3 regions of the Aliivibrio sp. S10_S31 genome follow, and region 2 is predicted to be linked to each of the others. Evidence: riboswitches for the same ligand, from Rfam matches in the RefSeq annotation. Region 2 holds a riboswitch; each other region holds the start of a gene.
What was found. Region 2 has a riboswitch for thiamine pyrophosphate ahead of thiC (phosphomethylpyrimidine synthase ThiC). Riboswitches for the same ligand answer to the same signal wherever they lie in the genome.
Positions count from the first base shown of each region.

Region 1: another riboswitch for thiamine pyrophosphate. It lies ahead of thiD (bifunctional hydroxymethylpyrimidine kinase/phosphomethylpyrimidine kinase); the one in region 2 lies ahead of thiC (phosphomethylpyrimidine synthase ThiC).
Region 3: another riboswitch for thiamine pyrophosphate. It lies ahead of thiB (thiamine ABC transporter substrate binding subunit); the one in region 2 lies ahead of thiC (phosphomethylpyrimidine synthase ThiC).

Region 1 is NZ_JAAUWR010000012.1:36,055-46,006, reverse strand. Features, by position in the region: gene ygjK (alpha-glucosidase) at 1-40, shown strand, start outside; gene HC728_RS11805 (DoxX family protein) at 121-516, opposite strand; gene HC728_RS11800 (organic hydroperoxide resistance protein) at 535-957, opposite strand; gene HC728_RS11795 (MarR family winged helix-turn-helix transcriptional regulator) at 1,108-1,575, shown strand; gene HC728_RS11790 (OmpA family protein) at 1,718-2,386, shown strand; gene HC728_RS11785 (hypothetical protein) at 2,552-2,722, opposite strand; gene HC728_RS11780 (metal-dependent hydrolase) at 2,779-3,477, shown strand; gene HC728_RS11775 (methyl-accepting chemotaxis protein) at 3,535-5,196, opposite strand; gene HC728_RS11770 (diguanylate cyclase) at 5,572-6,357, shown strand; gene thiD (bifunctional hydroxymethylpyrimidine kinase/phosphomethylpyrimidine kinase) at 6,350-7,204, opposite strand; TPP riboswitch at 7,307-7,404, opposite strand; gene HC728_RS11760 (YcjF family protein) at 7,458-8,489, opposite strand; gene HC728_RS11755 (YcjX family protein) at 8,486-9,883, opposite strand.
Region 2 is NZ_JAAUWR010000030.1:10,261-20,212, forward strand. Features, by position in the region: gene HC728_RS18605 (LysR family transcriptional regulator) at 1-959, shown strand, start outside; gene HC728_RS18610 (aminopeptidase P family protein) at 1,061-2,854, shown strand; gene thiH (2-iminoacetate synthase ThiH) at 2,954-4,066, opposite strand; gene HC728_RS18620 (thiazole synthase) at 4,077-4,847, opposite strand; gene thiS (sulfur carrier protein ThiS) at 4,849-5,061, opposite strand; gene HC728_RS18630 (HesA/MoeB/ThiF family protein) at 5,054-5,887, opposite strand; partial or broken gene thiE (thiamine phosphate synthase) at 5,880-6,542, opposite strand; gene thiC (phosphomethylpyrimidine synthase ThiC) at 6,610-8,544, opposite strand; TPP riboswitch at 8,733-8,845, opposite strand; gene HC728_RS18645 (voltage-gated chloride channel family protein) at 9,266-9,952, opposite strand, start outside.
Region 3 is NZ_JAAUWR010000018.1:71,519-81,470, forward strand. Features, by position in the region: gene rapA (RNA polymerase-associated protein RapA) at 1-1,707, opposite strand, end outside; gene thiQ (thiamine ABC transporter ATP-binding protein) at 1,901-2,605, opposite strand; gene thiP (thiamine/thiamine pyrophosphate ABC transporter permease ThiP) at 2,605-4,209, opposite strand; gene thiB (thiamine ABC transporter substrate binding subunit) at 4,251-5,267, opposite strand; TPP riboswitch at 5,321-5,433, opposite strand; gene HC728_RS15265 (flavin prenyltransferase UbiX) at 5,482-6,099, opposite strand; gene mpl (UDP-N-acetylmuramate:L-alanyl-gamma-D-glutamyl-meso-diaminopimelate ligase) at 6,101-7,480, opposite strand; gene fbp (class 1 fructose-bisphosphatase) at 7,665-8,675, shown strand; gene rplQ (50S ribosomal protein L17) at 8,762-9,142, opposite strand; gene rpoA (DNA-directed RNA polymerase subunit alpha) at 9,179-9,952, opposite strand, start outside.

The sequences.
Region 1 (9,952 bases), on a different contig from region 2:
CTACATGCTTTATAATGATTTCTTTACTGCTGAAAAGTAAGTAGATCACATTAACTAATTAATAAAAAAGGGATATGCTTAATTTCATATCCCTTTCTTCATTGCGCTATTCACGTTTTATTATGACTTCTTTTTTATCTTGCAACACTCAGGCATAGAGTGACCTGAAAGTACGAGCAGACCAGCAAAAATACCTAAGTTTTTAATGAAGTTTTGCATTTCATGCGCCCCTTCCATTCCTGAATAATTCCAAAAATCATGTAAAGACACATTAATCACAAGTACTAAACCAGCTAATAACAAAGCGACGATCCACGTAAAGCGATTTGCAATCAATAAAATCGCAGCACCAATCTGGAAAACACCAGCGAGCCCTAGCAGAACAGGCACAAACGGCATCTCATGCTTTTCCATCAATTGAATGTGCATATCCCAAGATACAAACTTCATGATACCTGGGATTAAAAAGTACAAAGCAAGAAGTACACGCCCTGCCGTCAATAATAACGTGTTCATTTAATCATTCCTTACGAGTTAAAGTGCGACGCCATTTACAGAGAGTTTTACATCAATATTCCCTTTAACCGCATTCGAATATGGACAAACTTGATGCGCTGTTTTTACTAATTGCTGTGCTTGTTGGTCTTCTAAATCAAGCACAACAGCAAGCGCAACCGTTAAAGCAAAACCACCCGCACTATTTGGGCCTATACCTACTTCAGCAGTCACAGGAGCTTGAGTTAATTTAATTTTCATTTCACGAGCCACATGAAGAATTGCATTTGAAAAACACGCTGAATAACCTGCAGCAAATAACTGCTCAGGGTTCGTTGCTTCCCCTGTACCACCCATTTCTTTTGGATAACTTAATGCAAGCTCAAGCATATTATCATTTGTTTTTACTTGACCATTACGTCCAGCCAAAGCCGTTGCTTTTGTTGTATACAATGTTGTCATGATGGTGCCCCTTTATTCTAAATTCTATTTAATCTATAAAAATTGCCAACAATTAGATTGTGCGCAATTTAATTTCATTCAGTATATGTCGATTCTTAAATGAAATACAAGTATATTGTGCACAATCTATTTTTATTCAAAGAGGCATCAATGGAAAAACGAAACAAAACTCAAGAAAAAAATAATATTGATTCCCCTCAATTATTACTTAAGAATCAAGTATGTTTCTCTTTATACAGCGCCTCTAATGCCATGATCAGAGCATATCGTCCATTGCTCAGTACATTGGATCTTACCTATCCTCAATATCTCGCAATGATGGTTATCTGGGAAAAAAATGGCATTAATGTAAAAGATCTTGGACATGATCTACACCTTGACTCTGGCACCCTAACCCCTTTACTTAAGCGATTAGAATCAAAAGGGATAGTAACAAGAGAACGCAGCAAAGAAGACGAACGTATCCGTTTGGTTTTCCTTACAAAACAAGGAATTGAACTAAAAGATAAAGCCCTATCTGTACCTAATGGTATTTTTTGTAAAAGCCAATTACAGCTTGAAGAATTGCAACAGTTAAAAGCGACCTGTGAAAAGCTATTAGCAAATCTAGAAAAATAAGTTCACTATTTCCCTAAACACAAGGGTGACACTTATCACGTTATTATCAGTATTTTTGTCAATAACCTTTCATATAAAGCATTGATTTTTGATCATCTAGGAGTAAACTGCGCGCCACAGATGTACATAACTAGAGAAAAACATGAAAAAAATCACAATTGCGCTTGCATTACTTATTTCATTAACTGGCTGTCAGGCAACTCAACGCCAAAACGCAACAACTGGTGAGTCTGAAACAAACTCAGCAACTAAAGGCGTTCTTGCTGGTGCACTTGCAGGTGTTGCAATTGGTCTTGCAACAGGTGATAACGCAAAAGAGCGTCGTAAAAACGCATTAATTGGTGCTGCTGCTGGTGGTGCTGTGGGTGGTGGTGTTGGTTACTACTTCGACCAACAAGAAAAAGCACTACGTAATGAGCTTAAGAGCTCTGGTGTTCAAGTTGAACGTGTAGGAAAAAACGAACTTAAACTAGTAATGGACAACGGTATTGGCTTCCAATCTAGCTCATACCAATTAGATGCTAGTATCTACAACACATTAAACGGTGTTGCACGTATCCTTGTTGAATACCCAGATACAGCTCTTCAAATTGATGGTCATACTGACAGTTCTGGTAATGCAACTAAAAACCAAACACTATCAGAGCAACGTGCTGATTCAGTGCGTACCTACCTAATTAAGCAAGACGTTGCTGCTGGTCGAGTTAATGCTCGTGGTTACGGTGCTCGTTACCCAGTTTGTGATAACTCTACAAAACAAGGCCGTGCTTGTAACCGCCGTGTAGAAATCACAATTTTACCGCTTAAATAAGTTAATTCACGCATCGTTAGCCATGAATTTAACCAAAACAGAAAATAACTGTATATAAAAACAGTTAATCTCTTGTTTTCATGATTCGTTTGTATAGAATCAAAAATCCCCCACGATATTGCTATCAAGGGGGATTTTTATTTTATCCATCGAACATGCTAATTATTACTGAACAGCATCTTCAATTTTTTCAATCACAAGATCTTTTCCATCAACCAAGGTATCTTGTACTTGCTCAAAGGCATCTGAATCCATAACACTTTGAACTTCATCGCCGTAATTCATTCCAATATAGATACCTAACACGATGAACAGTAATGCAAATATTTTAAACATAATTTCTTATCTCAATTAATCAGCCTTCATATTACAAAAGAATTCTTAGAAAACCTATGGCAAATTTCAGCACACATTTAAATGTCGCCGCATTAACATCAGGTGCCGCCTCTGCAGCACTGCTTTCTGCTAACCATATCGATCTTGATACGGCTTTATGGCTTTGGTTTTTAGGTACCATTGGTGGCCTGCTGCCTGACATTGACTCAGACAATTCGACCTCTCTCGATATTATTTTTAACCTTTTTACTGTGTGTATTGTTTTACTCAGTATTCGCTACTTTACGAGTGATGCCATTAATGAAAGGCAATTTATGCTTTTAATTGGTTTACCTGTTGTAATACACCTAATTATAAAATATGGGATCCGAAACGTATTCGAGTGGCAAACGATTCATAGAGGCATATGTCATTCATTGTTATTTTTGCTCTTTTGCGGCTTACTAACCACAAACACAACCGCTTTTATTATCAATGACAAATTTAAAAATGCGGATCTATTTGCTTGGTTATCCGGCATCTTTGTATTCTGTGGTGGTGTCATTCATCTTCTATTAGACGAAATATACAGTGTTGATTTGGCCAATGTTCGTATTAAACGCTCATTTGGTTCAGCATTAAAACTGACTGATTTTTCAAACTTATCGCTATCTGCAATATTCGTAATTGCTACGGTGATTTTAGCTTTTTTAGCACCTCCAATTGATTCAAGTATTGAAGCGTTAAGTAATTGGGATACATTTAAATTATGGTAATAAAAAAGCACAAGATCTCATCAATCTTGTGCTTTTATGTATTAATTTACGTATCGATTAAAGTGTAAAACGCTCAACTAATTCTGACAGTTCGTTGGCTTTTTGGTTTAACACAATACCACCAGAGCGGTTTTGACTCGCTAAATCTGCGGATTCTAAACTCTGATCAGATACCGACACAATACGCTCTGAGATCTCTTGCCCAACCAAACTCTGCTCTTGGGTCGCTGTCGCTATTAATGAGTTCATTTCCATGATCGTATTAACAGACACTAAAATTTGGCTTAACGATTCAGATGCAGCAACCGCTTTAGTTACCGTCAATGTACTGAAATTTTTACTTGCCGCCATCACTTGTACTGCCGAATCAGAACCTGACTTAAGCGCTTCAATTCGTTGGTGAATTTGTGCTGTACTCTCTTGAGTGCGACTTGCTAGCTTACGTACTTCGTCAGCAACAACGGCAAAACCACGCCCTTGCTCACCCGCCCTTGCCGCTTCAATGGCCGCATTAAGAGCCAGCAAGTTAGTTTGTTCAGCAATATCTTGAATAACGGATAACGTACTTGCGATATTTTGTACATCACCTTCTAGTTTTGAAATAACATCACTTGCTTCATCTAATTCTGCAGCTAGCGTCTTCACTGATTCTGATGCTTCATTTACCGTTTGCATTGCAACTTGTGCATTATTATCAGCATCTTGAGCTGAACTAGCGGCTTGCTCAGCATTAGCAGAGATCTCATGAGAAGACGTCGTTAACTCTGTCATCGCTGTTGCAATTTGCTCAGTTTCAGAACGCTGATTTGTCACAACAGCATTAACTTGCGCTGAACGCTCTGACATTCGAGTGGTTTCAGCGACAACATCTTGACTCACTAGTGATACATTACTAATGATTTGATGTAGAGAATTAACGAATAAGTTAAAATTATGACTCAATTGATTAAACTCAGGAACGGTAAACTCAGGCATTCTTGCCGTTAAATCTGCATCACCCGAAGCAAATGAACGAATCGATTCATCAAATTTTTGAATTGGAGCCATAATACTTCTATTGATATAGAAGCCGATCATTGCAACAACAGCCACAATAACTAATGTGAACAACACAATCGCTTTCATACTTTGTGCAAGCTGCTCATCACTAAGCGCTTTCATATCCGCAATAACTGCATCAACATCATCAGTATAAAAACCAGTACCTACAATCAAATCCCATGCTGGAAAATAAACACTGTAAGCCAGTTTAGGTAAAGCAACAGTTTCGTTTAATTTAGGATAGTAATATGTTGAATATCCAGACTTATTTTTAGCGGCTGTAATGATATCTTGGATTAAATAGTTGCCTCTTTTGTCTTTCGCATTCCACATATTGTTACCAATATCATTGGTATTACCTTGTAAAATTCGTACACCATTGGATTGGAAACCAAATAAATAACCTGTATCAGCAAATTGAATCGGTTTTAGTGTTTCAAGCACTTCATCTATTGATTTTCCTTGTTTTTCAAGATGTTCTAATTCAGATGAAACGATATCTAAATACGATTTCAGTTCTACGCGCTTCATTTCCATCATTTGTGCGCGCGTCATATCCATTTGAGCTTGGTTAAGCGCATTGGTTTCCTTGTATGTCATTAACATGATTAACAAGGAGGTTAAAACTATTGGTAATATTGCAAGCAAATACAATCTTGATTTGATTGATAAATTCATAACTTTTCTCTCAGGTAGTTCCATCTACATCTTTATTATAAGTTGCAGTAGACACATAATTATTATTTCATTTTATTATCAATTTTCATGCCAATAATTCACCAAAGAAATGTCATCACATCATGCCATTTACATTTACCTTACTTTTCTACAAGAAAAGAGTAATTGCCTTAAACATAGCTTTCTAACTTCACAAAATAATATTTGTTGATAACAAACGTCACTTATCGCATTTTTATTGCTAAATTACGCAAATAACTTCAACTTTGTTTCTATTATCCCCAATTTACCTAAACTTATCCTTTGTGAGCATTTATTTTTTAATGAAAACGAAGTATGGTATGTATATCAATACATTATTGAATGGTTCATTTCATGTTAGACAGAAAAAGTCCCCTAATCACCGCTTTTATACTACTTTTTGGTCTATCTTTATGTATTACCTTCTATCAAGAGCTTGGGTTTGAGTCATTAGCCGATCTCGGGTTTGAAGGCAGCACCCTCATTCTCTTAATTTATATATACCAAACCGCTTATTCTGTTTTTAAACCTCATCGATTTTTACTTATCGGTTCTTGGTTATTGCTATTCAATAAAGCCTACGATCTCTTAACTGAAGTTCCCCAAATTGAAGAATATGCCGATAGATTTGAAGTTATCGACACAATACTTGACGACGGCTCTCTATTTGTCGCTTTTGTATTTATCGCTATTGGTGTTACACACATGATGTCCGGCCTTATCAAGGCAAATAAAAAAGATGATTTAACTCAGTTATATAACCGTAAGAAATTATCCGAAATTCCATTCGACGAGTTCGATTTAATCTATTTTGATTTAAATGGTCTAAAGCTTGTTAATGACTTAAAAGGTCACTCTATTGGCGATCTTATGCTAATTAGATTTGCTCATGCTTTAAGATATGCCTGTCATCCAAAGGAAATGGCTTTACGTGTCGGAGGAGATGAATTCATAGCTATTACCCATAAAGGAAGAGCAAATAAATTTGTAGAACACGTGAATAAGCAACTCGAAAATGAGCAGATGAGCTTTGCATATGGAATTAAAACCACTAACCTAAATGACGTTGAAGCGGCTTTAATATCAGCAGACAAAGCGATGTATAAAATGAAAAAGAAACAGAAAAAGATAACTATCTAGAATAAAAATGATTCACAGGTCCATGCCCCTTACCTATATTTAACTTATCAGCATAAATAATCGCTTGAGTAATATATTCTTTCCCTAAGCTTACTGCATCTTGCAATTTATACCCTTGAGCTAGGTAAGATGCTATTGCCGATGATAAAGTACAACCAGTTCCATGAGTATTACGAGTGTTAATGCGTAGGTTCGATAAACGCTCTACCTTGTCAGAAAGAATGAGTAAATCTGTACTGTTTGTATCTTCTTCTAAATGCCCACCTTTTAATAAAACTGATTTTGCTCCCAATTGACGAAGTTCACTGATCATTGCGATCATTTCATCTTCATTTTTAGGAACTTTACCTCCCACTAATGCTGCTGCTTCAGGCAAGTTTGGAGTGATCACGTCAGCAAGGGGAAGAAGTTCAGATTTAAGGCTATCAATTGCAGATGCTTGAAGGAGTAAATCTCCACTAGTTGCTACCATAACAGGGTCAACCACTAGATATTGAGGTGCATATTGTTTAATTTTTTTAGCTACAGAATGAATAATATCTGAGTCACTCAACATTCCAACCTTAACACCTATTACATTCAAATCAGAAAAAACGGCATCAAGTTGTTGTTCAACAAATTCACCACTAATTGGATAAATTCCTGTTACCCCTTGAGTATTTTGGGCGGTTAATGCCGTAATCACAGAGCATGCATAACCCCCTGTAGCTGAAATAGCTTTAATATCGGCTTGAATACCAGCCCCACCACCACTATCAGAACCTGCAATGGTTAATACAATAGGAGTTGCTGCTAATTCATTTTCAATAGATGATTTAGAAGACGTTATTTCTGTGGATGTAGACATATTAATTTCCCTAACTGACGTTTAGGAAAAACAGTCAAATGAGATCACTCCTACGTATAAGCGTAAGCTCTCATCAAAAGAAACGGATCTAAAAAGATCGTGTCAAAAGGACCATTAGTTCCCTACGTCAGTACTAACTGAATCAGGTTCAACGGGTTCGCTATTGCGATCTCAGCCTATTGGCTCCCCGACTAATGAGCTCATACTATCATTAATTTATTTATAAATAGTATGATTTTTATGAAGATGTTAACTAGTTTGAATTTTGTGCACCTAACTTTGATACCAGTTGAGCAACAATCGTTTTACGCATATCTGATAATTTAGGTACTTCATCATTCATCCAAGGCAATGGACGCATTAAGTTCATGGTTTTCAAACCAAAACGAGCCGTAATTAAACCAATACCTAAACCTTGAGCTGCACGAGTTGATAATTTTCCAGCTAAACCAGTAGAAAGCATATCAACACCAACATCCGTTGCTATTTCTGTTGCTCCAGCAAAAGCCATATTTTGTAGAACCATTTTAAACAGACGCAAGCGGCCCCAATAGCCTAATTCAACCCCGTAAACTTCGGATACTTGCTCTATTAATCGAATATTACGCCATGCAACTAATAACATATCGACCACAGCTAAAGGGCTTAATGCAACCATTAGAGCAGATTCACCAGCATGCTTACTTATTAACGCTTTTGCTCGTTTATCTTGAACAGAGATAACCATACTGTCGTACATTTCAAATACTTCAGCATTGCTGTGATGTGGTTCAATAATATTTTGCCAGCGAGTATATTCAATAGGGTTAAGTTTTAAGTTTTTTCTAGCCAAACCTTCACAAAAAACCTTTGCTTGCCCTATACCATTACCATCAATCAGTTCAGTAACTTGCTCTTGAAGCTCTGCACGATCTTTTAACTTACGAAGTGTCAATAACTCTCGACCAATAGCTGTCACACCCAGTAATGCTGCAAAACTGATTAACCCAGCCCATCCTAATGAAAGAAAATCTGCCGATTGAATTGCAGTAATGACATGATCAATACTCTGCCAAAGCGTTAAACCTAAAAAACCAATAACCAGAGTCTTAATGCTCCAATGTGTTCCCTTTTTTATTAATGGCATTTCTATATCAGAGCTGTCTAACTCCTCTTCATCCTCTGTCTTTTGAGGAATAAATGTCACATTATCATTAAACAATTTTTGAGTGTTCAGCGCTTCAATTACATCTTGTTGTTTTAGTTCCTGCGATTGAAAAACACGCTGTTTTTTTAACTCACTCATATCAATTTATCTCCCAATAAGAACTGTATCGCTTTATCCATTCGAATATGCTGTAACGGTCTATCATTCTCATTTTTTAATGGCTGAAAACTCATAAAATTAAATGGTTCTGTTTCCCAGTACGCTTTACTTGGTATACGCTTTGGTACTTCTCCAGGAAACATCATCATTGGTTGTTGAGCTGTATTTATTCCAGAAATTGCCGCAAAGATCTCACCATCTTCATCAATCATTCCCGCAGTCGTTGCCTGAATAGAAGCAATACTCATGCACTCCATCTTAATTCCTTCATAAGCGGTTTCTTGCCATGTTTGATAAATCATTTGTTGAAGCAACGACACCATATTAGGGTGTTGTTCTGGAGTAACATGATCCGCTTTTGTTGCGGCAAATAATACCTTGTCTATTTTTGGCGAAAACAAACGCTTAAGTAATGAGCTCTTGCCATATTGAAAACTGTGCATTAATTGATCGATTGCTTGTCGCATATCATTAAATGAATTTTCCCCTGCATTTAATGGCTGCAGACAATCAACTAAAACAATCTGACGATCAAAATGGCGAAAGTGGTCGTTATAGAATTTTTTAACCACATTCTGTTGGTAATGCTTATAACGTTGCTTGAGCACAGCAATATTTGACCCTTTCTTTGCTTTTGCTAACTCTTCTTCTGTGTATTTATGTAAAAACATAAACGGAAAAAATTGCAAAACTGGCGCGCCAGCAAGCTCTCCAGGTAATACAAAGCGACCAGGTTGTACCCAATGCAGCCCCTTTTCATCTTTACAAGTGTGCAAATAATGAGTAAATGCATCAGCAATACGTGCCAATTGTTTTTCATCAACAGGTGCCAATGGATCTAACCGTTTCGCTTCTTGCAACCACGCCTCTGAAAGCACTTTTCGATGCCCAGTTAAATTAGCTTGCTGTTGCTTTGACCATGCTAAATAATCCATATCCAACAACGGCAGATCTAATAACCACTCACCGGGATAATCAACAATATCCACAAACAGAGTTGCGCTGTCCTGAAAATGCTTAAGCACCCCAGATTTAGGTTTAAATTTGATGGCTAAGCGTAGCTCACTAACGTCTCTTGTTGGTTCTGGCCAAGTTGGTGGATCAGATAAGAGTGAATCCATTCCGTCGTCATAAGTAAAGCTTGGAATAGATAAGTTAGATTGCGGAACTCGTTTGGCTCCAACCATTCGCCCTTCACGACTCGCAGATAACAAGGGTAGCTTGTCACTTGTAGAAGCATGCAGGCATTGATTAACTAAAGAGGTGATAAATGCAGTCTTACCTGCACGAGAAAGTCCTGTGACAGCCAATTTCACATGGCGATCCATACTACGACTAACCCATCTGTTCATTTCTTTAGCTAATTTACTCATTTATGGTTCTCACTTTATTCATTCATACAAAGTGGAGTGTACAGAACCTAATCTGAACACTCCATGAAC
Region 2 (9,952 bases):
TTGAAAAACTGACAAAGATTGATCTCAACTTACTTCTTACACTTCATTTATTATTAGAAGAAAAAAGTGTTACTCGTGCTGCTCAACGTTTGTGTTTAAGCCAATCTGCCGTCAGTAAAAACTTAGCCAAATTACGAGAACAATTTAATGACCCTCTTTTCTCTCGTACCGCTTATGGTTTGCAACCCACAGCGAAAGCACGAAACCTTCAAGAGCAACTTCATACGTTATTAAGTCATTTAGAAAGCATTACCGAAGCATCGAATTTTGATCCACAAAGCAGCCATTATCGATTTCGTTTAGGTTTGGTCGAAAGTACTTATCCATTACTGCTTCCACATTTCATGTCTTACATTTTAAATAAAGCCCCCAATGTCATGTTAGATACTCATGCATGGGATACCAACACATTAAAGAAACTTCAATCAGGTGAAATGGATATAGGTATTACAGGGAAAGACCTCGACCCCAAATACGCCAATATCACTATGCATACGCCTGAAGATATTTGCAGCAAAGAAATATATCGAGATAGCCAAATGTGCTTGGTTCGCCGTGATCATCCCGTGTTAAAACAAGAATGGACGTTAGATACCTATCTACAGCAACGTCATGTTCAGGTGCGTTGTGATGGAAAAGACCAATGGCTTCTTGACTATAAATTAGCAGACAGAGGGCTTGAGCGTAGTATTGGCATTATTGTTCCTGATTTTAATAGTGCAGCGAGTTTATGTACTCATACCGATTTAGTTTTTACCGCACCAAGCCACTTTATAAAGCTGATAGCACAACAATTAAATTTAGTTGTATTACCTTTACCAACCGAACTGCCTCAAATGGCATATACCCTATTTTGGCATCAACAAAAAGAGAATGATGCTGCGAATTGTTGGCTTCGTAATACCATTATTAATCACTGCAAAGATTTATCAGTATCAACAATTGCAGATGAACACTAAAAGCGCTAGGTTATAACTCTACAAAATAACATAGATAATTTCTGCCTCGTACACACGGACAGAGTCATACCAATTAATCACAGGTATAAAAGGACACTCAGATGCACCCACAAACTTCTCAGCGTGTTGAACAACTACGTACATGGCTTGCTCAACAAGATTTTGATGCCCTAATCATCCCTCATGAAGATGAATTTCTAGGTGAATATATTCCAGAGCATAACGAACGTTTGCATTGGGTTACTGGTTTTACAGGTTCTGCTGGTGCGGCTGTTATCACTAAAGAAAAAGCCGCTATTTTTGTGGATGGCCGTTATACCGTTCAAGTTCGCAAACAAGTACCAGCAGATGTATTTGAGTATCGTCATCTACATGAAGAGCCACTGCTTGAATGGATTAAAGACAGTCTTGCTTCAGGTTCAAAAGTGGCAATAGATCCACGCATGCACACTGCTCAATGGCTAAAAACAGCATCAAAAAATGTTGAAGGTGTCGTCACTCTTGAAGCCATCGCCACAAATCCTATTGATGAGTTATGGTTAGACCGTCCAGAAGTTAAAGTGTCTGATGTGCGTTTAATGTCATTAGAATTTGTCGGCCAAAGTTCTGAAGACAAGCGTAAAGAAATTGCAAAAGAAGTCTCAAAGAAAAAAGCAGACGCAGCGCTATTAACACAACTAGACTCCATCTGTTGGTTATTGAATATCCGTGGTTTAGATGTTTCTCGCCTACCAGTACTTCTTTCTCATGCGATTATTCATGCAGATGAGAGTGTTGATTTTTTCCTAGACCCCTCACGTCTTCCAGCAGAGTTTAATACTCATGTTGGCCAAGGTGTTCGAGTTCACCAACCTGATGCCTTGCAAGCAACATTAGAATCACTTGCAGGTAAAAAGGTTCTGGTTGATTCTGCAACATCAAACGCATGGATGTCATTAGTATTAAGTAATGCAAACGCAGAAATCATTGAAGCATCTGATCCATGTTTACTACCAAAAGCAGCTAAAAACGAAACGGAAAAAGCAGGCATGCGTGCTTGTCATATTCGTGATGGCGCTGCTATGGCTAAATTCCTAACTTGGTTTGATGCAGAAATTGAAGCTGGCACTTTACACGACGAAGCTGTTTTAGCAGACAAACTTCAAGCGTTCCGTGAAGAAGATGCCTCTCTGGCTGATTTAAGTTTCGATACTATTTCAGCAGCCGCTGGTAATGCGGCAATGTGTCACTACAATCATCAAAACCAACCTGAACCAGGTAAACTACAAATGAACAATTTATACCTAGTTGATTCAGGCGGTCAGTATCCAGATGGCACAACAGACATCACTCGAACATTAGCGGTTGGTACACCAAGTGATGACATTAAACAACAATTCACTTTAGTTCTTAAAGGCCATATCGGGTTAGCAAATGCTCGCTTCCCTAAAGGAACATGTGGACATCAACTAGACATCCTTGCTCGTCAACATTTATGGGCGCAAGGTTATGATTATGATCATGGTACTGGTCACGGTGTTGGTCACTTCTTAAGTGTCCATGAAGGTCCTCAACGTATTGCTAAAGTAATAAATAACACAGCGCTTCTTCCTGGAATGGTACTATCTAATGAGCCTGGTTATTATCGTGCAGACGAATTTGGTATCCGCATTGAGAACTTAGAGTTAGTCGTTGAAATCGAAACTCAAGGTGACTTCTCGGTTCTTGGATTTGAATCTTTAACACGCTGTCCTATCGACAAACGTCTGATCAATGTTGATATGCTAAATCGCCCAGAGTTAGCGTGGTTGAATAACTATCATCAGAAAGTCTGGAATGAAGTTAGCCCTCTTGTTGATGGCGAAGTAAAAGAGTGGCTTAAACAAGCGACAGCTGAATTAAGCTACGAAAGCTAATTCATTAAAATACAACAATAAAATGCCACGTATCTATTCTATAAAAGAGCTCTATAGAAGAGCAAACGTGGCATTTTTTATGTTGTTTCACGTGAAACATCAACTTGAATAACTTCTATCCCAGTCCTTCCAAACCGGTTCAAATCCCCTTGCTTGTACCGCTAAAGAAACAGATTCAGCAGATCGCTCATCACTAATAGAAAACTGTTCAAGCTCTTGGTCATCATTTGCATAACCACCCGGTTGTGTTTTCGATGCCGCTGATATTGATGTAATACCTAATGGCAATACATTATCTCTAAAATGTTCAGATTCTCGAGTGGACAATGACAGTTCAACCTCAGGGTTTAACAACCGATAAGCACAAATTAATTGCACCAGTTGTTTGTCACTCATTATTGATTTTGGTTGCAGCGCACCCTCACATGGTCGCAATCTTGGAAAAGAAATAGAGTAACGAGTCTGCCAGTATCGACGCTCTAAATAATCCAAATGCGCTGCCACAAAAAAGCAATCTGTTCGCCACTCATCTAGCCCAATAAGCGCCCCAATTCCAATCTTATCAATGCCCGCTTCTGCCAATCGATCTGGCGTTTCTAATCTAAATTTAAAATCGGTTTTATTTCCACGAAGGTGATGCTCCGCATAAGTAGATGGATGATACGTTTCTTGATACACCATCACCGCATCCAAACCTAAGGTTTTTAATTCTGCATACTCTTCTTGTTCTAAAGGCTGAACTTCCATTGCGAGATAATTAAACGACTGCTTTATCTGCGGTAATGTTTGACGAAAGTAATTCATCCCAACTTTGGTTTCATGTTCTCCCGTTACCAAAAGAACACTATCAAAATTCATCGCTTTAATCGCCCTCACTTCCTGTGCAACCTCATCTTGGTTGAGCGTCTTTCTCTTAATGCGATTCTCCATTGAGAAGCCACAATAAGTACATGCATTCGCGCAAAGATTAGAAAGATACAAAGGAATATAAAAACCAATCGTATGACCAAAACGTTGGCGAGTTAATCGTGCAGACTCTTGAGCCATTTGTTCAAGATAGCTTTCTGCAGCAGGAGAAATTAAGGCTTTAAAATCTTCAAGATCTCGTTTGGATTTACTTAGCGCTCTTTCAACATCATGATGCGTTTTACTATAGATAGAGAGTTTAACCTCATCCCAATGTAACTTTTCCCATTCATCAGTAAATGTCATTTCATTCACCTTAATCAAGAAATGCCGTTAATGGACTAGAAGCAACAGCTTGAGTGTTAACTGCCGCCAACCCATTTTCATAAGCTAATCGGCCAGATTGCACCGCTAATTTAAATGCAGTTGCCATTGCGATTGGATTTCTTGCCGCAGCAATCGCAGTGTTAACAAGCACAGCATCAGCCCCCAGTTCCATTGCCAAAGCAGCATGAGATGGCGCACCAATACCAGCATCAACCACTACAGGTACTCGAGCTTGGTCAATAATAATCTCTAAAAAGTCACGACTGACAATGCCTTTATTTGAACCAATAGGCGCACCTAGTGGCATAACAGCAGCACAACCAACCTCTTCCAATCGCTTACATAAAACGGGATCAGCATGACAATATGGCAAGACAATAAACCCTTGTTTCACTAACTCTTCTGCTGCGGTTAATGTTTCAATTGGGTCTGGCATTAGGTATTTGGGATCAGGGTGAATTTCCAATTTAAGCCAATTTGTGCCCAATGCTTCACGAGCAAGTTGTGCGGCGAAAATAGCCTCACGAGCATTTTTAGCACCAGACGTATTGGGTAATAAGTTAATTCCTGCATCCACAATCGGCTTTAATATATTGTCTTCAGGGTTATTCACTTCAACACGTTTTAACGCCATTGTTGATAATTCAGAACCAGACTCTATAAGTGCCTTTTGCATAACGCTGGCATTTGGAAACTTTCCTGTTCCGGTGAATAAACGTGATCTAAACGTCTTATCTCCAATGGTTAATAAGTCATTCATGTTAGCCTCCAGCGATTGCTTGAAATAAAGAGATGGATTCACCCTGTGATAACCCACGCTTTTGCCACTCTGATCTCGGTATTATCTGATTACTGATTGCAACAGCACATCCTTGTGTATCAATACCATGGTATTCTAAAAATGAAGATAATGTATGCGTGACCTCAACTCGATAAGACACACCATTAAGTTCTATTGACATTAAATCACTCATGACAAGTCTCTCCCTTTGAGTGTGTTTCACGTGAAACATCATTAGTTACTGTTGAAGCACAGATTGAACATTGGCTGTCTTTTGGAATTTTTATCGATGACCAAGCCAAAGAGCGGCCATCAAACTGATGAATGGTGTCCCATTTCATGTAACTCGGTTGAGTAAGGTATTTAATGGTTTCTAATGCCTGTAAGTTTCCTATCATGCCTACCACCGGTCCCACAATTCCGAACGACTGACAGTTTTGTGTTTGGTGGCTTTCAGTAAAAGGAAATAAACAGTGATAGCACGACGTGTTTTTTTCCGTGACCTGATTTGAAAACAACATTAGCTGCCCTTGCCATCCAATTGCTGCACCAGAAATAAGTGGAACGTTATGCTTTACACATGCCGCATTAGTTTCATGACGTGTTGGCAAATTATCAGAGCAATCCAAAACCACGTCGACTTGATTAATAAAACGGGATAACTCTGGCTCTGTTAACTTATGGCTGATCACTTCAATATGAGTTGTACCATTCAACCCTTTAAGTTGCAGTGCCATTGCCATCGCTTTATTTTGATTTAGGTTGTTATCGCGATACACCACTTGTCGCTGTAAGTTGCTTAATTCAACTTTGTCTCCATCGGCAATGATTAATGTACCGATACCAGAAGCGGATAAATACATTCCAACCGAAGAACCCAATCCGCCACAACCGATGATGAGAACCGTACTATTTCTTAATGCTATTTGCCCTTTATCACCAATATCAGGCAACATAATTTGACGGCTATAACGCAGAAAATCTTGGTCACTTAACCCTTCCATTAACTGGTTACTCATAAGCAACCTCCTGTAGATTTCCTCTTCTTGGTTCAGAAATAATGGCGTTAAATTTCGCGACGGCCTGCTCTGTATCCTCAGCCTCAGTAATCGCTCGAACTACCGCAATACTATCAACACCGGTTTGCCACACATCATTAGCAACGGAGAGATCAATACCGCCAATCGCAACGGTCGGAATGTCTCCAGCTAATTGTTGATTCTTTGCAAGATTGGTCAAACCTTGTGGTTGTGATGGCATCTCTTTCGTTGGTGTCGGAAAAATATGACCAAGCGCTAAATAGCTTGGATTTAGGGCTTTTACTTTTAATAGTTCACTATCATCGTGTGTCGACAAACCAAGACAAATATTCGCCTCAGCAATCGCCTGTAAATCAGCAACCTCTATGTCTTCTTGTCCAAGGTGAATACCAAATGCTTTGTGCTTAATAGCTAACTGCCAATAGTCATTGATGAACACCTGAGCATCATATTCACGGCCAAGCCTAATCGCTTTTATAACCTGTTGCTCTAAGTCTGCTTGTTCTGGATTCTTAATTCTCAATTGGATTGTCTTTACATCGAGCTTTAATAATTTTTCTATCCACGACACATCATCAACTACGGGATATAAACCAAACTTACTTTTATCAATATTAGGGAATGCAAACATTGCTGTCTCACCTCAATTCCGTATACAAAACTAAGAGATGTTCCACGTGAAACATCCCTTATTATCATCGTTATTCAGCTTCAACTGCAGGATGATAAAGTTCAGACCCAGACGCTTTAAACTCTTCTGACTTTTGACGCATCCCTTCTAGAGGGTCATCTATCATCTTAATTTCGATTGCTTGGTCTAAAGCAACTTGTTCCGAATCTTTAGCGTACTCTCTGACTTCTTGTGAGATCTTCATTGAGCAGAACTTAGGCCCACACATTGAACAAAAGTGAGCAACTTTGCCCGATTCTTGCGGTAAGGTTTCATCGTGATATTCACGAGCGGTAATAGGATCAAGAGACAGATTAAACTGGTCTTCCCAACGGAATTCAAAGCGGGCTTTTGATAAGGCGTTATCACGAATTTGTGCACCCGGATGACCTTTGGCTAAATCGCCTGCGTGTGCTGCTAACTTATAAGTAATCAAGCCTGTCTTCACATCGTCTTTATTTGGTAACCCTAAGTGTTCTTTTGGCGTTACGTAACACAACATGGCACAGCCATACCAACCGATCATGGCAGCACCAATACCTGAAGTAATGTGATCATATCCAGGAGCAATATCTGTCGTTAGTGGCCCTAGTGTATAAAATGGCGCTTCATGACAATGTTTAAGTTGTTCATCCATATTCTCTTTAATCATGTGCATAGGAACATGACCTGGACCTTCAATAATGACTTGAACATCGTATTCCCACGCAACTTTAGTTAGCTCACCTAAAGTTCGTAATTCAGCAAATTGCGCTTCATCATTAGCGTCAGCAACAGAGCCCGGACGCAATCCATCACCCAAAGATAAAGCCACATCGTATTTAGCACAGATTTCACAGATCTCACGGAAGTGTGTATAAAGAAAGCTTTCTTGGTGATGAGCAAGACACCACTTAGCAATAATAGAGCCGCCACGAGATACAATCCCGGTAACGCGTTTTGCTGTCATTGGTACATAACGAAGCAGTAAACCTGCGTGAATGGTAAAGTAATCGACGCCCTGTTCAGCCTGCTCGATTAAGGTATCTCGCATCACTTCCCAGTTAAGGTTTTCGGCTACACCATTCACTTTTTCTAGCGCTTGATACATTGGAACCGTGCCAATTGGGACAGGGCTATTACGTAGAATCCACTCACGAGTTTCATGAATATTTCGACCCGTAGATAAATCCATCACCGTATCACCGCCCCAACGCGTTGACCAAACTAGCTTCTCCACTTCTTCTTCAATTGATGAACTCACCGATGAGTTACCAATATTAGCGTTGACCTTAATTAAGAAATTACGACCAATGATCATTGGTTCTGCTTCTGGATGGTTTATGTTTGATGGGATAATTGCGCGCCCTTCAGCAACCTCTTTACGCACAAATTCAGGTGTGATTTCTTTCGGTAAGTTAGCCCCAAAACTATGGCCAGGATGTTGGTGATTAAGTTGCTCATCTGCAAACTTTTGACGACCCATGTTTTCACGAATCGCTATGTATTCCATTTCAGGAGTAATGATTCCCTGACGCGCATAATGCAGTTGAGTAACACACTGGCCTTGTTTAGCACGGCGAATCGTTGGGAGATTTCCATAACGAAGTTCATCAAGAGTTTCATCCGCTAAACGCTCTTGCGAATAAACAGAGCTCACGCCATCAAGTAACTCGGTATCATTTCGCTCTTCTATCCATTCTTGACGCAACTTAGGTAATCCTCTATATACATCGATATCGTAGCTTGGATCGGTATACACACCTGAAGTGTCATAAACTTGGATAGGTTCATTTGGTTCAAAAATTGGTGATTCTTTGGTACCACCAACTAAACTGTCAGCTAATGAAATCTCTCGCATAGGAACGCGAATATCAAGACGAGAGCCTTCAATATAGACTTTATTTGAATTTGGATATGGTTGAACCGATAACGATTCAATATTGGTTTTAGCATCTAAACGTGCTTGTTTACGGCTTGACGACATAGCAAAATTCCTTGATAAAAATAGAATAATTGCTTGCCGGATTTGAGTTGTAGCAAGAGGTTCTTAGTTTGTGCTGCAGAGAATATCTGTCTGTACTGTTATGCCCACAAGTTAAAAAGAATAAAAGCAGCTAAAATTCAGCTACGTCTGTACCTTTCAATCTGTAGATATGGTTTCATAAACTAAGATGTAAATTGTCTCTTGTTCCCTTCGCAGGTATTAGCCTGATCAGGTTCTACGGATCCCGCACTGCGGTCTCAGCTTGTACTTTAAAAAGCACTAAGCACTCCGACAAGTTTCTTTCAGATCGTTGAATCAAAATCTGAACGTGTTCGGAGTATAAAGAAAGTATGCAAGAAATGAAATGGAAGAGAAAAAAGTTATCAAGTGGTTGGCTGAGTTTGTGAGTGAGCGCATATAGAGTTTTACATATCGACAATCCATATTAAATCTTGTGTGCTTCGCAGAAAAAAAACACCTTTGTCATCGGTAGATCTTACACCAACAAGTACAATGTTCTTTTTTGTGGAGAAGTACATTAGGTTTTAATCCTCTCCACAAGGCACATTGAACCTTGTGTGCTTCGTAACAAAAAACCACCTTTGTCATCCGTAGCTCTTACACCAACAAGTACAATGTTCTTTTTTGTGGAGAAGCACATTAGGTTCTAATCCTCTCTACCAAGTTCTAATCTAGATAAACCACCATGTTTCACGTGAAACTATTTGTCTTTTTTAGTTAGCTTATTCGCTAGGTGTTTTAATGACGATGAATTATGTTCACGATATGACCCTATTTTATTTAGGCCGTCATGATCACGACCATGCTCTAATGTTTTAGAAACAGCAACACGTTGTGAAGAGTAAATACCAGTATGACCACTAAAGTAATAAGCCGTATAACACGCTAAAGCGAAATAAGGTAAATACTCAGCACCAAACAATTCCACGCCCATGATCGTACAAGCTAATGGTGTATTGGTTGCAGCCGCAAATACCGCAAGGAAACCCAGAGCAGCAAATAAATCAACCGGAGCCCCCATAACCCAACCTAAGAAGTTACCTAACGTAGCACCAACAAAAAACAACGGTGTTACTTCACCACCTTTATAACCAGCAGCAAGAGTAATCGCAGTTAATACCAGTTTTAAAATCCAGCTATACCACTCTGCTCCACCTTCAGTAAATGCTGACGTAATACTCACACCACCATCACGACTTGGATAAACACCAATACCAATGTAATCATAATTGCCAAGTAATTGAGTAATGATGATGACCATCAAACCACCCACAACGACAATTAAATATGGGTTCTTTAATGTTGCGTTAAACAGGTCTTTAAAGCCGTGAGTTAACTCACCAAACAAATAACCAGCAATACCAAAACCAATTGCAGCAATAATCAC
Region 3 (9,952 bases), on a different contig from region 2:
AGAACCAATCTCAGAACAAATCAATACCTGTGCGCCGCCTTCTTCTTGTGCGAAGTAAGCTGCCGCTTTATCACGTTCAATAATTGACATACCTTCATGGAAAACCGTACCACGAATACCTTCACGCTCACGTAATGCTTGCTCAAGTTGTAATGCCGTTGAAGCTCGAGATGCAATAATAAGCACCTTCTCATTACGGTTTTCTTTCAGTAGCTCTAGCAACCAGTTAACACGCGGGTCAAACTGCCACCACGTCGCACTATCACCTTCAAACTCTTGGAAGATCTCTTCTGGATAAAGCATCTTCATTGCACGAGCTTCATCCGTCATGCGTCCACCCATCATGGTTGCAACACGCATAGACGTAGCATACTGAGATGGTAAAGGCATCGGCATTAAATTAAGGTTACGCTGTGGGAAACCTTTAATAGCTGCACGAGTATTACGGAATAACACACGACCCGTACCATGACGGTCCATTAAGTTATCCACTAATTCTTGGCGAGCTTGAGCTTGTTCATCTTCTGCTGCTGATGACTCAATAATTCTAAATAGCGGCTCTACATCTTGCTCAGAAAGCAGTTCAGTAATACGGTTTTTCGCATCATTTGATAGTTTTTCACCGCTCATTAATGCCGTTACTGCATCAGCCACAGGTTGATATTGACGTTCTTCTTCTACGAATGCGTCATAATCATAAAAACGATCAGGATCTAATAGACGTAAACGAGCAAAGTGACTCTCATGGCCTAATTGCTCAGGTGTCGCTGTTAGCAGTAATACTCCTGGCGTTTCTTCTGCAATCGCTTCGATAACTTGATATTCACGACTAGGCTTCGTTTGATTCCACTCTAAGTGATGTGCTTCATCTACAACTAGCAAATCCCAATCGGCTTCAACGACTTGCTCAAAACGACGCTTACTCTTACGAATAAAGTCCAAAGAACATAAAACAAATTGTGCGGTATCAAATGGATTTTCAGAATCAGCGTAAGCTTCAACACAACGCTCTTCATCAAAGATAGAAAAATGAAGGTTAAAACGACGCATCATTTCAACTAACCATTGATGTTGCAGTGTTTCAGGTACAACAATCAGTACGCGCTCTGCACGACCAGAAAGCACCTGTTGGTGAATAATCATACCCGCTTCGATAGTTTTACCTAAACCCACTTCATCGGCTAATAAAACACGTGGCGCATAACGACGACCCACTTCATGAGCAATGAATAATTGGTGAGGGATCAATCCAGCACGCATGCCACATAAACCGCGCATCGGGCTTTTGTGTTGTTCGTATTGGTTCTGAAGTGCACGGAAACGCAAAGCAAATCGATCCATACGATCAATTTGACCTGCAAATAATTTATCTTGAGGTTTATTAAAACGGATTTGATGACTCAATAACGTCTCACGAAGTACCACATTGGCTTCGTCAGTATCAACTCGAGTACCGATATAAGTTAATAAACCGCCTTCTTCAATAACGTCTTCAACATCAAGTGACCAGCCCTCATGGCTTTCAATGGTATCTCCCTTATTGAACATCACTCGGGTAACGGGTGCATCGTGTTTTGCGTATAAACGGTTTTCTTCTGATGCAGCAAAAAGTAATGATACGGTTCTGTCATCAACAGCCACTACCGTACCTAAACCTAAATCACTTTCTGTATCACTGATCCAACGTTGTCCCAAAGCAAATGACATAGTGGTAACGCACCTCAAAATTAATTTGTTTTATAAGATATGGAATGAGAATTTTTTCGAAAGCCAAGAATAGACAACCCGCAAAGGTTAAGGCTCAAAAGGGCGCTAATGTTACTGTATGAGAGCACTCAGGTCACGCCAATTTACTATAAAAATGAGTGTAGTCGATTATACGCATTTTTATAAACAAAGTTTACTTTACCGCTTGTAAATATTGCGTTAATTCTGGTGGTTTTTCTGGAGTAAATAATTCAGAAATACGCCCCTGGCTCAGCACTTTTTGCTGACAAATAAAAGCATAATGAGAAGTAAGGGCTTTTGCATCTTGTAAACTGTGCGTCACCATTAAAACGGTTAATTTTTCACTCTTTATCAACGCCTGAATTAACACAATCATTTCTTCCCTTAAGATAGGGTCAAGCGCTGAAAATGGCTCATCCAATAATAAGACAGGTTTTTGCTGAACTAAACATCGGGCTAAGGCTACACGTTGCTTTTGCCCTCCAGATAACTGCTCAGGCAGACGTTGCAGCAAATCATCAACCCCTACTTGATGAGCCGCATCATTAATTTGTTTTTTATCTTTCTCATTTAAACGTAAATTAGGCTTAATACCCAAACCAATATTCTCAGCAACAGATAAATGAGCAAAAAGGTTATGCTCTTGAAATAACATAGATAAAGGACGTTGATGAGGAGCACGTGAAAGCTGTGATTCGTTATTTATTGTAATATCACCACTTTCAGGTTCAATAAAACCTGCTAATAAGCTCAATAAGGTACTTTTACCAGCCCCACTAGGACCTAAAATAGCAACAACGCTTCCCTGCTCTACATTTAAATCGAACTCAAACAAATCAGTATAATATCGATATTTCACATCAGAAAAACGCAGCATTACTGTTTCCTTTTCTTTGATAAAAATAGCCATTCAACAACAGCAAACACACCCACACTCAATAATAAAAGACTCAATGAAATAACGGCTGCCGCTTCCATCTGATAACTGCCAAGCAATTGAAATAAATAGAGTGGTAGTGTTCTAAAATCTTGACTGCCAAACAAGGCAATCGCACTTAAATCACCAACAGACATAATAAAAGCAATGGAAAAAGCATGAGCAAAAGGTTTTCTTAATGCTTTCCATTCAATCACTCTAAACCGTGACAATCCATACAACCCTAAACTTGCACACAATAAATGATATTGTTGCGCAATATGCAGCAAAGGTTGAGCTAACGTTTTTATTACGTAAGGTAATGCCATTAATGCATTAACTAAGATGACAATCCAAATAGCAATACTAAAGACATCGGTTATATTTCTTAATAATAAAAAAAGCCCCGTACTGATCACCAACCCCGGAGTGACTAAGATCATCACACCAATCAGATCTAACTTATCTGCTAATAATCTTTTTTGTTTTAAACGTAAAGACCGAGTTGTATGTAAAAGCAGAACACCAAGAAGTAATGCAATCACAGCGGCACCAAAGGCCACAATTAAAGAGTTGATTAAAGCAGACCAAAACTCCGATGATGTAATAACAACAAATAGTTGTGAATTAAGCCCACTAAGGACAACCATAAATAAGGGCGGTAACATAAAAAGCCCTAAAAGCGTTATCCACGCTCTGTCCCACCACTTTGCTTTATTGGTATCTTGATATAGAACCACTTGTGATAACGATGCTGAATCAACAGAAACTGATTTTGAGAATCGTTGAATACACAATGATAATAATCCACATAATAACATTTGCCATAAAGCTAAAATGGCACCTGATTGCAAATCAAAATCAAACTTAATTGCTTGGTATATTGCTAACTCTATTGTTGTGGACTTAGGGCCACCACCTAGCGCCATTACGGTAGCAAAACTCGTAAAGCAAAGCATAAAGACCAACCCAGCAACATGTGGCAATTGCTGTTTTATTCTCGGCCATGCAACAAGACGATATTTGCTCCACCCCATTAATCCAAGGTGTGCAGATAACTGATGTTGTTCAATGGAAATAGAATCTAATGATTGCAGTAACAGCCGAGTTGCAAAAGGGAAATTAAAAAAAACATGAGCCAATAAAATGCCATTTAAGCCATAAATCGAAAATGGTAACGATGCGCCAAACCAAGCAAAGGCATCAGCAATTAATCCACTGTTCCCATAAATAGCTAGTAAACCAAAAACCCCCACAAGCACTGGTAATACTAATGTAGTTGCACAGAGTTTTAGCAGTAATCCACGTCCTATAAATTGACGGCGAGATAAAGCATAGGCTGTTGGTATAGCCAAACCAATACTGATTATGGTTGATAAAAATGCTTGGTATAAACTAAATTGAGTGATGTAGCGGTAATAAGGATCAGACCAAATTAGGCGTAAATCTAAACTCGGAGATTCGATTAAAAGCGCACTAATTGCACCACCAACGAAGCAGAGAATAATGGCTGCAACGATATAGCCGAATAAAGGCGTGGAATTAAATAAAGTTCGAGATTTCATGAATAAAATAAAGGAGCACTAGTGGCTCCTTATTACACCAATTAAAAAGTTAACGCATGTTGCCATTCACGGATCCAAGATTTACGCTTTTGCGCGATGTCTTCAGAGCTAAATGACAATGCTTTATTAGGTACCGTCAATGTTTCAAATCCCTTTGGTAGTTCAACTTTAGTTACTGGGTACATCCAGTTTCCTGTTGGCATCGCAGATTGAAACTCATCACTTAATATGAATGCTAAAAACTCGTCGGCAAGTTTATTGTGTTTTGTAGATTTAACTTTTGCCGCAACTTCAACTTGAGTGTAATGGCCTTCTGAAAAATTAGCGGCAGCAAATCGTTGATCTTTTTCAGCAATAATATGGTAAGCCGGCGATGTTGTATAAGATAAAACGAGATCCGACTCTCCCTCTAAAAACATACTATAAGCTTCTGACCAGCCTTTTGTTACCGTCACTGTTTTTTTAGATAGTTGCTTCCATGCTTGAGCGGCATCATCCCCATAAACAGATTTAATCCAGAGTAATAAGCCTTGCCCCGGCGTTGAAGTTCGAGGATCTTGATAAATCACTTTTAAATCGTCGCGCTGTTCAACCAACTCTTTTAGGCTCTTTGGAGGATTAGTTACTTTCTCTTTGTTGTAAACAAAAGCAAAATAACCAAAGTCATAAGGAATAAACGTTGTATCACTCCACCCATTAGGTAAATGTACCGAACTTGTATCGATTTGATGTTGAGCGAGTAACCCCGTTTTTTTCGCTTCCGCCATTAAGTTATTATCTAAACCCAATACAATATCAGCTTTAGCATTCTTTCCTTCAAGACGTAGACGATTCAAAATTGATACGCCATCATCTAATGCAACCAGCTCTAAATTACAGCCACATTTAGCTTCAAATGCCGCTTCAACTTTAGGTCCTGGGCCCCAATCCGCTGCAAATGAATCATAAGTGTATACCGTTAGTGTTTCTGACGCGGACACAGAAAAAGAAGAGATGCTTGCTAATGCAATAGCGAGAGATAGTTTTTTAACTGGAAGTGAAGTTACTGTTGTTTTCATTATGCGCTCTTTCATCCTTTTGAGCGGCACAGGCTAGAGTTGAAATACTCATAGGAGAATGTCATCTCAATTCCTACGCCAGCGTTATCTGGTTCAGGTGATACGGGTTTAAATGAACATTATCCAATCTTCATTAATCTCAGCCAAAGCTCCCCGATGAGAAGTCGTATTGTAAGTGTGAATAGCTTAATGAGCCAGAGCTTTTATTGTACAGCTATCGATGATCATAACCCCAGCGAGGTACAAGTCCTTGCTCTACACCTAAATGATCCAAAATTCTTGCTACCATAAAATCAATTAAATCTTCAATGGATTTAGGTTGATGATAAAAACCTGGGGCAGCAGGCATAATTGTCGCCCCTATTTGCGATAACTTAAGCATATTCTCTAAATGTAATGTTGAGAATGGTGCCTCTCGAACCACAAGAATCAGCTGACCTCGTTCTTTTAAAACCACATCAGCCGCTCTTTCGATTAAATTATCAGAAATACCATGAGCAATTGAGGCAACACTACCAGCTGAACATGGACAGACAATCATTTGTTTAGGTGCAGCAGAACCAGAAGCTACAGGAGAAAACCAGTCCTCTTTACCACAAACAGTTAGCTTATCTGCATTACAACCTAAGTGTTCAACTAATGCCGCTTTCATAGCATCAGGTCCACTTGGTAATTTCAAATCATGTTCTGTCGCCATTACAACTCTAGCAGCAGAAGAGATAAGAAAATACACGTGATAATCAGCAGCAAGTAAACACTCGAGCAAACGCAACCCATAAGGCGCTCCTGAAGCCCCTGTCATAGCTAACGTAATTGCTTTTTGTTTACTCATGTTAATCCACCATTTCTATATGTTTTACGGCATCACCTAAGCGTGAAAGCAATTTACCGTGAATACCTTCAAAGCCACCATTGCTCATTACCAAAATTTGATCACCAGGCTGTGCTTCGTTCACTATCATATCAACGAACGCATCAATGTTATTATGCGTGTGAGCAGGTTGAGTACATTGTTGTGCAACGTCATCAACTGACCATGCGATATTATCTGGTTGATAAAGATAAACTGAATCTGCAGCATGCAATGAAGCCGCTAATGTATCTTTATGAACGCCAAGCTTCATTGTACTTGAGCGAGGTTCTAATACGGCAATAATCTTTTTATCACCGACTTTATTACGTAGACCATTTAATGTTAGATCAATAGCTGTTGGGTGATGAGCAAAGTCATCATAAACCGTCACACCATTTACTTCGCCTTTCAACTCAAGACGACGCTTAGTATTGATAAATTTACCCAAAGCTTCACAAGCTAAATCAGGGGTAACACCCACGTGGCGAGCAGAAGCAACGACCATAAGCGCGTTACTTACGTTGTGATCGCCAACTAAGTCCCAATTAACTTGCCCAACGTTTTCACCTTCAAAATAGACATCAAACTGACTACCATCTTTTTGAAGTTTGATGGCTTTCCATTGACCGTCTTCACCAGTGAACTCTAATTCACTCCAGCAGCCTTGCTCTAATACTTGCTCTAAAGGTTTATCTTGCTTAGGTGCAAAAATACGACCAGTACTTGGCACCGTTCTGATTAAGTGATGGAATTGACGCTGAATTGCAGCCAAATCATCAAAAATATCGGCATGGTCAAACTCAAGGTTGTTTAATACAAGCGTACGAGGACGGTAATGAACAAACTTTGAACGCTTATCAAAAAAAGCACTGTCATATTCATCTGCTTCAACAACAAAGAACATGCTTTCACCTAAGCGAGCTGACTCACCAAAATTGCCTAATACACCGCCAACTAAGAAGCCTGGCTTATAACCACACTCTTCTAGTACCCAAGCTAACATACTTGATGTTGTTGTTTTACCGTGTGTACCAGCAACCGCCATCACCCAACGATCTTGCAGTAAAAACTCTTGTAACCACTGAGGACCAGATGTGTATTTAAGATTTTTATCTAATACATATTCAACACATGGATTTCCACGACTCATGGCATTACCAATGACGACTAAATCAGGTGCAGGGTCTAATTGGCTTGGATCAAAGCCTTCAATAATCTCAATGCCTTGAGACTCTAATAATGTGCTCATTGGTGGATAAACGTTAGCATCACAACCAGTTACTTTATGTCCGAGTTGACGTGCTAGTGTTGCAGCGCCACCCATGAATGTTCCACAAATTCCAAGGATATGAATATGCATAATAAAAACCGTCTTATATTAAATTAAGTGAGCAACTTTTATACAAAGTTACTTCAATACTCTTAAAAAGTTCTATGCTATAGAATGAATTACAGCAAACAGTAACACAACTATTATAAAAATAAATCAGTACCTGACCCGACTTCGCGTTGATATCTAATAACAGAGAATTAAAGGAATAACTATGTCTGAAATAAGAACTTTAGGTGAGTTCATTGTTGCGAAACAACATGACTTCCCTCATGCCAGTGGAGAACTCTCTTCATTAATCGGTTCCATAAAATTAGCCGCCAAAATTGTAAACCGTGAAATTAATAAAGCAGGTTTAGTTGATATCACTGGTGCCTCTGGTGAAGAGAATATTCAAGGTGAACAACAACAAAAATTAGATGTTTACGCCAACGATAAGTTTAAAGCAGCACTTGAAGCTCGTGACCAAGTTTGTGGTGTTGCTAGTGAAGAAGAAGATGAAGCGGTTGCTTTCAATAAAGAGCTCAACCAAAATGCAAAATACGTTGTGTTGATGGATCCATTGGATGGGTCTTCAAACATTGATGTGAATGTTTCTGTTGGTACTATCTTTTCTATTTACCGCCGAATTTCACCAATAGGAACACCCGCCACTGAAGAAGACTTCCTACAACCGGGACACAAACAAGTCGCTGCTGGTTACATTATTTATGGCTCATCAACCATGCTTGTTTATACAACAGGGAATGGTGTTCATGGTTTTACTTACGACCCTTCACTTGGAGTTTTCTGCTTATCCCACGAAAATATGCAAGTCCCAAAAGATGGCAACATCTATTCAATAAATGAAGGTAACTACATTCGCTTTCCTGAAGGCATTAAGCAATACCTTAAATTTTGCCAAGAAAGTAAACCTGAAGATAATCGTCCCTATACCTCTCGATATATCGGTTCTTTAGTTGCAGATTTCCATAGAAACCTTTTAAAAGGTGGTATTTATCTATACCCAAGCACTCAAGCCTACCCCAATGGAAAATTAAGATTACTTTATGAATGCAATCCTATGGCAATGTTAATTGAGGAAGCGGGTGGTAAAGCGACAGATGGTGAACAGCGTATCTTAGATATAAAACCAAGTGAACTGCATCAACGGGTGCCTTTCTTTGTTGGTTCAACAAATATGGTCGATAAGGTTCATGCGTTTTTAGATGAATGGCGAGACTAATTAATAAATTAAAACAGTAAGTTATAATGTACAGATACAAAAAAACCGAGTCCTAAGACTCGGTTTTTTCTTAAAGCTTATTCTGATTACTCAGCGTCTGCTTCTACTTCTGGGCGATCTACAAGCTCAATGTATGCCATTGGAGCTTTGTCACCTGCACGGAAACCGCACTTCAGAATACGAGTGTAACCACCAGCACGTTGTGCAAAGCGTGGACCTAACTCGGTGAATAGTTTTGCTACAACTTCGTTATCACGAGTGCGAGCAAATGCTAGACGACGGTTAGCAACACTGTCAGTCTTAGCTAATGTAATCAAAGGCTCAACTACGCGACGTAGCTCTTTTGCTTTTGGCAAAGTCGTCTTGATAATTTCGTGACGAACTAATGAGCTAGCCATGTTGCTAAACATCGCTTTGCGATGGCTGCTGTTGCGGTTGAGTTGACGACCACTCTTACGATGGCGCATGACCTAATCCTTCTAACTAGATAATTAGTGAACTGATTAATCTTCAGCGATAGACGCTGGTGGCCAGTTCTCTAGGCGCATACCTAAAGAAAGTCCACGTGAAGCTAGAACATCTTTAATTTCAGTTAAAGATTTCTTACCAAGGTTTGGAGTCTTAAGTAACTCAACCTCAGTGCGCTGCACCAGATCACCAATGTAGTGAATCGCTTCTGCTTTCAAACAGTTAGCAGAGCGAACCGTTAGTTCAAGATCGTCTACAGGACGCAGTAGGATCGGATCGAACTCTGGCTTCTCTTCTTTTTCTTCAGGAACACGTACATCACGAAGATCTACGAATGCATCCAGTTGCTCAGCTAAAATTGTAGCTGCACGACGGATAGCTTCCTCAGGATCAAGCGTACCATTTGTTTCCATATCGATAACAAGTTTGTCTAAGTCAGTACGTTGCTCAACACGTGCCGCTTCAACCGCGTAAGAAATTTTATCTACTGGGCTGTAAGTTGCATCGACAAGCAGACGACCAATTGGACGCTCATCTTCTTCAGTATGGATACGAGCTGTTGATGGTACGTAGCCGCGACCACGCTCTACCTTGATTCTCATGCTGATTTCAGCATTGTCATCAGTCAAGTGGCAGATTACGTGCTCTGGGTTCGCAATCTCAACATCACCATCATGGGTGATGTCACCTGCAACAACAGGGCCTGCACCAGACTTGTTAAGAGTAATGATAACTTCATCTTTACCCTCAACCTTAACGGCTAGGCCTTTAAGGTTCAGAAGGATTTCAAGGATATCTTCCTGAACACC